Linked DNA regions of Rudanella lutea DSM 19387. The protein of the gene in region 2 interacts with the protein of the main gene of each other region in a pairwise test. Links are inferred from orthologs where the notes say so. Each region holds a gene or a part of one and is shown on either strand. Other genes may lie near its edges.

What was found.
Region 1: the proteins of lpdA (region 2) and odhB interact in binary tests that used the Escherichia coli proteins (3 or more experiments, as listed by UniProt). The link is inferred for Rudanella lutea DSM 19387 from one-to-one orthologs.
Region 3: the proteins of lpdA (region 2) and RUDLU_RS0112645 interact in binary tests that used the Escherichia coli proteins (3 or more experiments, as listed by UniProt). The link is inferred for Rudanella lutea DSM 19387 from one-to-one orthologs.

The regions. Positions count from the first base shown.
Region 1 is NZ_KB913013.1:3,624,045-3,627,032, reverse strand. The notes cover bases 86-2,915. They hold odhB (2-oxoglutarate dehydrogenase complex dihydrolipoyllysine-residue succinyltransferase), read right to left. Parts: upstream 2,387-2,915; coding sequence 785-2,386; downstream 86-784. Other genes in these bases: RUDLU_RS0114955 (2-oxoglutarate dehydrogenase E1 component), read right to left, coding at 2,514-2,915; RUDLU_RS0114965 (methyltransferase), read right to left, coding at 125-697; treF (alpha,alpha-trehalase TreF), read left to right, coding at 86-128. Outside these bases: more of treF, read left to right, coding at 1-85; more of RUDLU_RS0114955, read right to left, coding at 2,916-2,988. UniProt on the Escherichia coli protein: E2 component of the 2-oxoglutarate dehydrogenase (OGDH) complex which catalyzes the second step in the conversion of 2-oxoglutarate to succinyl-CoA and CO(2).
Region 2 is NZ_KB913013.1:3,487,708-3,490,759, forward strand. What follows is about bases 93-2,986. They hold lpdA (dihydrolipoyl dehydrogenase), read right to left. Parts: upstream 2,295-2,986; coding sequence 891-2,294; downstream 93-890. Other genes in these bases: RUDLU_RS0114370 (acetyl-CoA hydrolase/transferase family protein), read left to right, coding at 93-798; RUDLU_RS0114380 (BamA/TamA family outer membrane protein), read left to right, coding at 2,485-2,986. In the rest of the region: more of RUDLU_RS0114370, read left to right, coding at 1-92; more of RUDLU_RS0114380, read left to right, coding at 2,987-3,052. UniProt on the Escherichia coli protein: Lipoamide dehydrogenase is a component of the glycine cleavage system as well as of the alpha-ketoacid dehydrogenase complexes.
Region 3 is NZ_KB913013.1:3,069,812-3,073,018, forward strand. What follows is about bases 151-3,199. They hold RUDLU_RS0112645 (ATP-dependent helicase), read right to left. Parts: upstream 2,819-3,199; coding sequence 482-2,818; downstream 151-481. Other genes in these bases: RUDLU_RS0112640 (Uma2 family endonuclease), read right to left, coding at 151-442; RUDLU_RS0112650 (Uma2 family endonuclease), read left to right, coding at 2,992-3,199. In the rest of the region: more of RUDLU_RS0112640, read right to left, coding at 1-150; more of RUDLU_RS0112650, read left to right, coding at 3,200-3,207. UniProt on the Escherichia coli protein: A helicase with DNA-dependent ATPase activity. Unwinds DNA duplexes with 3'-5' polarity. Translocates on single-stranded DNA with 3'-5' polarity. Initiates unwinding more efficiently from a nicked substrate than double-stranded DNA.

The DNA.
Region 1 (2,988 bases), 140 kb from region 2 along the record:
ACAACGTGGTTGATGCCGCCCTGACCACGGGCGGGGGCGAATACCCCAATCAGGACGGCTTCGGGTGGACCAACGGCGTGTATCTGGCCATGGATGCCGAGCGCTGGGCCGAAATGAGCGAGTCTTAGGCCCTCAGCTCAACCCAGACTTCATTGCCCAGCCGGGGCTTTACCGATACTAAACAGGGCTCCAGACGTACCGCACCAAAATTCGGCTCGAACAAGGTGCGGTACTCCGCTACCGACCCGCCAAAGGGTGGCCCTTCAAACGGAAACGTGGTAGCAAACAGAACGCCCGCTACCCGCCCGCCGGGCTTCAGCAGGGCACGCATGTGCTGCGCATAGGCCACCCGCAAGGCCGGGTCGAGCGCGCAGAAAAACGTTTGTTCCAGAATAAGGTCGTACTGCCCCTGATGGTCAAAAAAGTTGCCGACAAGGGTCGTCAGGCCGGCCGGTGTACCCACCCGCTCGCGCAGGCGGTCGATAGCGAGCGGAGCCAGGTCAATTACGGTCACATCGGTAAAGCCCTGTTGGAGTAAATAATCGACCTCGTAGCCCGAGCCCGCACCCGGAATCAGGATAGCCGCCTGTTTGTCGGTCACGGCATCGATAATAGCTTTGAGCGGGGGCGAAAGCTGCCCCAGATCCCAACCTGTCCGGCCGTCTTCGTACCGGGTATTCCAATAAGTAGCATCCATTCTTTTACCCAGAAAAAGCTGCACCGAGCCGCGCAGAGGAGGTTCTCTGTACGGCTCGGTGCGTTATTCGTTTCAACTTGTGTATGCTTACACGTCGAGCAGTAGGCGGGTCGGATCTTCGAGCAGTTGCTTGATCCGTACCAGGAAGCTCACCGACTCTTTCCCGTCGATAATACGGTGATCGTAGCTGAGAGCTACGTACATGATCGGCCGCACCACGATTTCGCCGTTCTGCACAACCGGACGTTCCACAATGTTGTGCATACCCAGAATAGCCGACTGGGGTGCATTGATAATCGGTGTCGACAGCATCGACCCAAAGATACCCCCGTTTGTGATCGTGAACGTGCCACCCTGCATCTGCTCGATGGTCAGTTTATTGTCGCGGGCCAAACCGGCTAACCGCACAATTTCTTTCTCGATCTCGTGGAACGTCATTTGCTCAGCGTTCCGAATCACCGGAACCACCAACCCCCGCTCCGACGATACCGCGATTGAAATATCGCAGAAGTCGTTGAATACAATCTGATCACCGTCGATCATGGCATTCACGGCCGGGAACTCTTTCAGGGCTACGCAGACCGCTTTTGTGAAGAACGACATGAACCCAAGGCCCACCCCGTGTTTCTCCTTAAACTTGTCTTTGTACTTGCCGCGCATGTCCATGATCGGCTTCATGTCAACCTCGTTGAAGGTTGTCAGCATAGCCGTTTCGTTTTTCACGGCCACCAACCGGCGGGCAATGGTCCGGCGCAGCGATGTCATTTTTTCGCGACGCTGGTTGCGGCTACCCGGCGCAGCTACCGGAGCCGGAGCTGGTGCCGGTGCGGCTGGCTTGGGCGCGGGGGCTGTAGCGGCCGGTTGAGCGGCAGGCTGTGCCTTCTGGGCATTCATGGCGTCTTCTTTGGTGATGCGCCCGCCCACACCGGTACCGGTCACGGCGGTGGCTTCTACCCCTTTTTCGGCCAGAATTTTGGCCGCAGCCGGTGAGGCATGATGCGCGGCATACCCCGTTTGACCATTAACGTCGGCGGTGGTAGCAGCCGCAGGTTGAGCAGCGGGAGCACTCGGAGCCGGAGCCGCCGGGGCAGCTGCCGCGCCAGTTTCGATCCGGGCAATGAGGCCACCAATCGGAAGTGTTTCGCCAGCCTGCGCCACAATCCGGAGGGTTCCGGCCGCTTCGGCGGGCAGCTCAAACGTAGCTTTGTCAGACTCCAGTTCGCAGAGAACCTCGTCGAGCGCTACCACGTCACCGTCTTTCTTCGACCACGATGCGATGGTTACCTCCGTAATCGACTCGCCTACGGCTGGTACTTTCATTTCGATCACCTGGCTACCGCTTGCCGCCGGCGCTGGCGTAGCGGGCTCGGGGGCCGGGGCCGCAACAGGCTGAGGAGCAGGAGCCTCGGCCTTGGGCGCTTCGGGAGCCGGTGCAGGGGCCGGAGCCGATGCGCCTACGGGCTCAATGGTACAGATAACAGCACCAATCGGCAGGGTGTCGCCAGCCTGGGCCAGAATATGGAGTACGCCTTCGGTTTCGGCCGGCAGTTCAAACGACGCTTTGTCTGAATCGAGCGTACAGAGCACGTCGTCGACCTTTACCGTATCACCTTCTTTTTTCAACCATTCGCCCACCGTTACTTCGGTGATCGACTCGCCTACTGCGGGTACTTTTATTTCAACAGCCATTTTTTTTCAGTTATCAGTGAACAACTGACAACGAACAACTGACAATGAGCGGTGAAGCAATTTTTAGGGAGCTTTATCCGGTCGTTGTCAGTTGTTCGTTGTTCACTGTTCGTTGTTCGTTGGTTGCTTATTCAAATGCTTTTGCTACGATCGCAGCTTGCTCCTGCGTGTGGTTTTTGGCGAAGCCGGTAGCAGGCGATGCAGCCGCCGGACGCGATACGGGGCGTAACCGCACCTCAGGCATTTCGCGCAGCAGGTAGGTGTAGTAACCCATGTTGAGGGGTTCTTCCTGTACCCACACCAGCTCGGCCTTCTTGTACTGAGCCAATACCGCGTCAATCTGCTTTTGCGGCAGCGGGTGCAGTTGCTCCAGCCGCACAATGGCGACGTCGGTACGACCTTCGGCCTGCTGTTTCTCCAGCAATTCGTAGTAAATCTTGCCGGTGCAGAGCAGCACGCGCTTCACCTTTTTCGGGTCGGCGTACGGGTCGCCCAGTACCTCCTGGAACCGCCCTTTGGTGAGGTCTTCCAGGGGTGAGATTACCTGCGGATGGCGCAGCAATGACTTTGGCGACATCACCACCAGCGGCTTACGGAACGGC
Region 2 (3,052 bases):
ATGATTCCGGCGTCGATGATTCATGCCGCCATTGAGGTCGATGAGCCTATTTACGAAGTTCACCCCGGTACGATCGACGAAACTGACCACAAAATTGGGCAACACGTAGCCAGTTTGGTGGAAGACGGCGCTACGCTGCAACTCGGTATCGGGGGGATTCCCAACGCAACCTTAGCCGAGCTGATTTACCACAAGGGGCTGGGTATTCATACCGAAATGTTCTCCGATGGGGTAATCGATCTGGTTGAGCGTGGGGTTATCACGGGTGAGCACAAAGCGGTATTGCCTCACCGAATTGTATCGAGTTTTGTCATGGGAACGCAGCGGGTGTACGATTTTATCAACGACAACCCGGCCGTGGTGATGAAGCAGGCCAATTATACCAACGATACGGTCAATATCCGGCGTAACCCTAAAATGACCGCTATCAACAGCGCCATCGAAGTCGACCTGACCGGTCAGGTGTGTGCCGATACCATCGGAACCATGCAATACTCAGGCGTGGGCGGGCAGATGGATTTTGTGCGGGGGGCGTCGCTTTCGGAAGGAGGTAAACCGATTATTGCGCTGCCCTCGGTCACGAGCAAAGGACTCAGCAAGATTGTGCCGTTTTTGAAAGAAGGGGCGGGCGTGACTACCACTCGCGCACACGTACACTACATTGTGACTGAGTACGGTATTGCTAATCTGTATGGGCAAAACCTGCGGCAACGGGCGCGGGCACTTATTCAGATTGCCCACCCCGATCATCGCGAAGAACTCGAACGACAGGCGTACGCCCGTTTCGGAAGTGTGTAGAGAAGGCGGAGGAAGGAGGAAAGGAAAATGGAGGAAGGGAGAACGGCACACTTGCGACCCTTCTCCCTTCCTCCATTTTCCTTTCTCCTCTTTTACATATTAATAGCCCGGTTGCCGGTAGCGGCCAAACAAGCCTCTTTGAAGGCCTCGGTGTAGGTCGGGTGGGCGTGCGACATGCGCGAGATGTCTTCGGCTGAGGCCCGGTACTCAAGAGCTACTACGGCTTCGGCAATCATGTCGGCAGCGCGGGGACCAATGATATGAACGCCCAGAATCTCGTCGGTTTCTTTGTCGGCCAATACTTTTACCAGCCCGTCGATGTCCATACTGGCGCGGGCGCGGCCCAACGCCTTAAACGGAAACGACCCGGTTTTGTACGATTTGCCTAATTCCTTCAGTTCTTCTTCGGTGTAACCTACGGCGGCTACTTCAGGCCAGGTGTACACCACGTTCGGGATGAGCCGGTAGTGGATGTGCGGTTTCTGACCGGCAATGGTTTCGGCAATAAATACGCCTTCTTCTTCGGCTTTGTGCGCCAGCATAGCCCCCCGAATCACGTCGCCCAGAGCGAAGATGTGCGGTACGGCCGTGCGGAGGTTATCGTCGACTTCAATCTTGCCCCGGTTGTCGGTTTTCAGACCGGCCGCTTCCAGATTCAGGCCTTCGGTGTATGGTTTCCGACCTACCGAAACAAGGCAATAGTCGCCCGTGAGCGTCATTTGCTCGCCCTTGGGGGTGTCGATGTTTACAGTCACCTCATCGCCATTGCGTACTACCGAGGTTACCTTGTGGTTGAAATAGAAGTCGGCGCCCAGTTTTTTAACGGCCTTTTGCAGTTCCTTACCCATGGTTTTGTCCATGGTCGGGATCATTGAATCCGCAAACTCGACAAACGACACTTTTGCACCCAAACGGGCGTACACCGACCCCAACTCGGCCCCGATTACGCCCGCCCCGATAATAATCAGGTGTTTGGGAACTTCGCTCAGCTTAAGGGCTTCGGTCGAGGTAATAATACGCTCCTTGTCGAGTGGCATCGATGGGAACGCCATAGGCTTCGAGCCGGTCGAGATGACGATGTTCTTGCCTTTGATGGTTTCTTCGCCCCCTTCGTTCCTGGCAATTTTAACGGTGTTAGCGTCTACAAATGAGCCCAGACCGAAGTACGTGTCGATCTTGTTTTTCTTCATCAGAAAAACGATGCCCTTCGTGGTCTGATCGACAACCTCCTGCTTGCGCTTGATCATCTGCCCCAGATCCACGGCCAGATTATCGAGCTTAATACCGTGTTCGGCAAAGGTATGGCTGGCATTGTAGTAGTGCTCCGATGAGTCGAGCAGGGCCTTCGATGGAATACAGCCAACGTTGAGGCAGGTGCCGCCGAGGGTGTTGTATTTTTCAATAATGGCCGTTTTGAGGCCCAATTGAGCACAACGAATAGCGCCCGTGTAACCACCCGGTCCGGCGCCGATAAAGATAACGTCGTATTCTTGCATAGGGTAATAGTCGTATGTTCGATGGCCTCTCATCAAGTGGGAAACCATTCATTTATAAAGCGTTCGCGGGGCGAATTTCGTTCAGATTTTGATTCTTCCCGGCACAATGACGCTTTTTTGTTGGGGAATGGCATTTTGGTTAGGGTACGTACATAACCAGACCGGGTATTTGGGCGTTAAAACAGATGAAATGATACCACGACCTCTACGCTGTTCTTTCCGAATTTTTCTGTTCCTGCTGTGGCTTACCGTTGTTGGTACCCAGGCAAACGCGCAGGTGGTGAAACCGCATACGTTGCTGGGCCGGTATCTGGGCAAATTTACCAACGATACCACCGCGCCCGAGAAGCCCCGCTTTCTGGTGTATCCGACGGCTACCTACGCACCCGAAACCAGCCTCGAACTGGGCGTATCCACCCTGTATCTCTACCACGCCCGGGGCGACTATAAAGCCAACCGACTGAGCGAGATCAATGCCTTTACGTTTGTGACCCTGCGCGGTCAGTACGGGTTCAACATCGATAATGCTTTGTATGGCCACCGCGACCGCTGGCTTTTTATTGGCCGCACGCGGCTGCAACGGTTTCCACTGTTGTATTATGGCATTGGGCCGGAAGCGAGCCCCGCAGCTCCGGCTACGGTCGATGCTCTTTCGATTCAGGTTCGGCAGCGGGCGCTGAAAGGTATTGGCAAAAATCTGTTTGCGGGCCTTCAGGTCGATTATCAGGCCCTCAGTCGGGTGTCGTTTGAACAGCCCG
Region 3 (3,207 bases), 420 kb from region 2 along the record:
CAATATATTCCTGCATTTTGTCTTTTGCAGGAGCCAATACATCTGTTTTAGACATCAACTCAACAACAAACTCGGGAGCTACCGGTGGAAACCGCTCCTGTTCATCTTCGGTAAGCTCGTTCCATCGGGCATCGCTCACCCAGGCAACATCCGGTGAGCGGGTGGCTCCATTGGGTAGCTTAAAAGCAGTTGAAGAGTCAAAAACCAGTCCTCCATGTGTCTCCGACCAAGCGTCGAGCCGTGAGGTAATTTTAGTGTTCCGGTTTCCCGTTTTTCCGCCTGTATTGGGCATCGCTACAATAGTTCCGTCGGGGTTGCGCTCAAACTTAAGGTGGTCATTTTGACGGCAAAACTCGTAGAACGCCAGATCATCCATCTGGTAGTTAGCAAACTTGACAATCGTTTGCTGCACGTCTGGCATATTGGCAATACTCAGCGTCATGAATGATCTACGTTTATTAGTAAAGTTAGCATATTACCCTCACTCCACAATCCGCAGCTTGGCGAAGCTGAGCAGCAACGTTTTCTCGCCAGCCGTATCGAACTGAATGACGGCTTTGCGTTCGGTGCCGTTGATATCCATACTCTTCACCGTACCGAAACCAAACTTGGTATGCTCGACCTTCATACCCGCAGCCAGGTTAGACGTATCGCTCGGCACAAAACCGGCCGACGGTGTGTGTGCCACCGCAGGCTGGGGCGACTGTGTCCGGGCAGTTTTCTGCGCCAACGACCGCACAAAACTCATCGAGCCGGCCGTTGGCATCTCGTTTCGGTCGCGGTCGGGAATGGTACGGTCCGTCGTACGGCTGCCCTCGCGGGCGTCCTGCCGGGTAGCCCCGTAACCGCTGCGTTCGGTATGCGTCCGGGCCATTTTGAGGTGTCGCTGATCGACCTCCATCAGAAACCGGCTGGGCTCGCACATTTTTAACCGGCCATAATGGTAGCGCGACTCGGCATACGACATCGTCAGCCGCCGTTCGGCGCGGGTGATGGCTACATAAAATAACCGGCGTTCTTCTTCCAGATCCGCCCGGCTTTCGAGCATCATCTGACTCGGAAACAGCTCTTCTTCCAGACCCACAATGTGTACATTCTTGAACTCCAGCCCTTTGGCCGCGTGAATGGTCATGAGTGTCACCTTGTCGTTGTCGCCATCGTCCTCTTTCTCGTCGGCTGTGGTCAGCAAAGACACCGTTTGCAGGAAGGCGCTCAGGCTTTTGTCGTCGTTTTCGGGATTGTCGACAAACTCTTTGATCGCATTCAACAATTCCTGCACGTTCTCGTAGCGAGCCAGGCCTTCCACGGTTTTGTCTTCGTAGAGGTCTTTCAGCAGGCCCGATGCCTTGGCAATATGCGCCGAAACCTCATAGGCGTCTTTCTTGTCGATGAGCAGATTGAAGCTCTTAATCAAATCGGAAAATCCTTCAATGGCAATGGAGGCCCGCCCGGCAATATGCTGGCTCACGTTACCCACAATTTCCCAGATCGGTACGTTTTTCTCCGACGCCAGTACCGATATTTTGGCTACTGTGGTATCGCCAATACCCCGCTTGGGCAGGTTGATAATTCGTTTGAAGGCTTCTTCGTCCTGCTGATTGACCGTAAAACGCAGGTAAGCAATCAGGTCTTTGATTTCCTTACGCTGGTAAAACGACAGACCGCCAATGATCCGGTACTTGATGCTCAGTTTGCGGAGAGCTTCTTCAAACGCCCTCGACTGCGCGTTGGTCCGGTACAGAATGGCAAAATCGTTGTTGCGCAGGCCGTCCTGCATTTTGGCCTCAAAAATAGCCTGCGCCACCAGTCGCCCCTCTTCATTGTCCGACGACGCCTTGATTACGTCGATCAGGGCTCCCTCCGAGTTATCCGTGAAAACGTTCTTTTCGAGCTGATTCCGGTTGCGGGCAATCACCGAGTTTGCCGCTTCGACAATGTGCCTGGTAGAGCGGTAATTTTGTTCCAGCTTCACGATCTTAACAGCGTCTTTTCCGTAGTCGCGCTGAAAGTTCAGAATGTTCTCGATGTTGGCCCCCCGGAAGGCATAGATACTCTGGGCATCATCGCCTACGACGCAGATATTCTGGTGAACAGCCGCGAGCTTCCGCGTGATGAGGTACTGCGACACGTTGGTATCCTGAAACTCATCGACCATCACGTGCTGAAATTTGTGCTGGTATTTGTTCAGAATATCTAAGTGATCGCGGAACAGGACGTTGGTATTGAACAGCAGATCGTCGAAGTCCATAGCGTTGGCCGCAAAGCAACGCCGGGCGTACTCTTTGTAGATACGCCCCACCTCGGGCATCCGCGCCGATTCGTCGTCGGCCTTGATAACCGGATTGGCCAGGTAATCTTCGGGGCCGATAAGCCGGTTTTTGGCCGCCGAAATCCGGCTGAACACACTATTAGCTCGGTACACCTTATCGTCGAGCCCCATCTCTTTGATAATAGACCGGAGCAACGACTTAGAATCGTCGGTATCGTAAATAGAAAAATTGCTGGTGTAGCCAATGGCCCGGGCCTCAATGCGGAGGATCTTGGCAAAAACCGAGTGGAAGGTCCCCATCCAGATATTGCGGGCCTCGCTCCCGACCACCTTCTCAATCCGGTGCCGCATTTCGCCAGCAGCCTTATTGGTAAACGTCAGCGACAGAATCCGGAACGGATCGACCCCGTTTTCGATCAGGTAGGCAATCCGGTAAGTAAGCACACGGGTTTTTCCTGACCCCGCCCCGGCTATAATCATCAACGGCCCGTTGCCGTGGGTAACGGCTTCGCGCTGGGGGTCATTTAAGCTCGAAATATAGTCGATCATAGATAATGAAGACGCTGGAAGCTGAGTGGTAACCGCTTAGACCATAGCATCAGTCTAACGCCCAGGACTCAGTGTCCAACGTCCTTATATAACAATCAAAAGTACGAAATAATTTGGTTGAGGGCAGGTCTGAAAATTCGTATCTTTGACTTACACAGAAGCCACGCAACGTCATGATTACCCCCACTCAATCTGTCCTATCGTTCCCTTCTAATCTACAGACCGTAGCCGAATTTGAACTATGGGAGCGGCAGCACATCCACGAAGGCAGCTACGAGTTTGTTCGGGGGCGAATCATTCCAAAACCCGCCATGAAACAGGACGAGTTTTACATAGCCGCTTTCCTGACCCGGCTTTTCACACGCACCGAAGCGTACCAACAAGGCCAC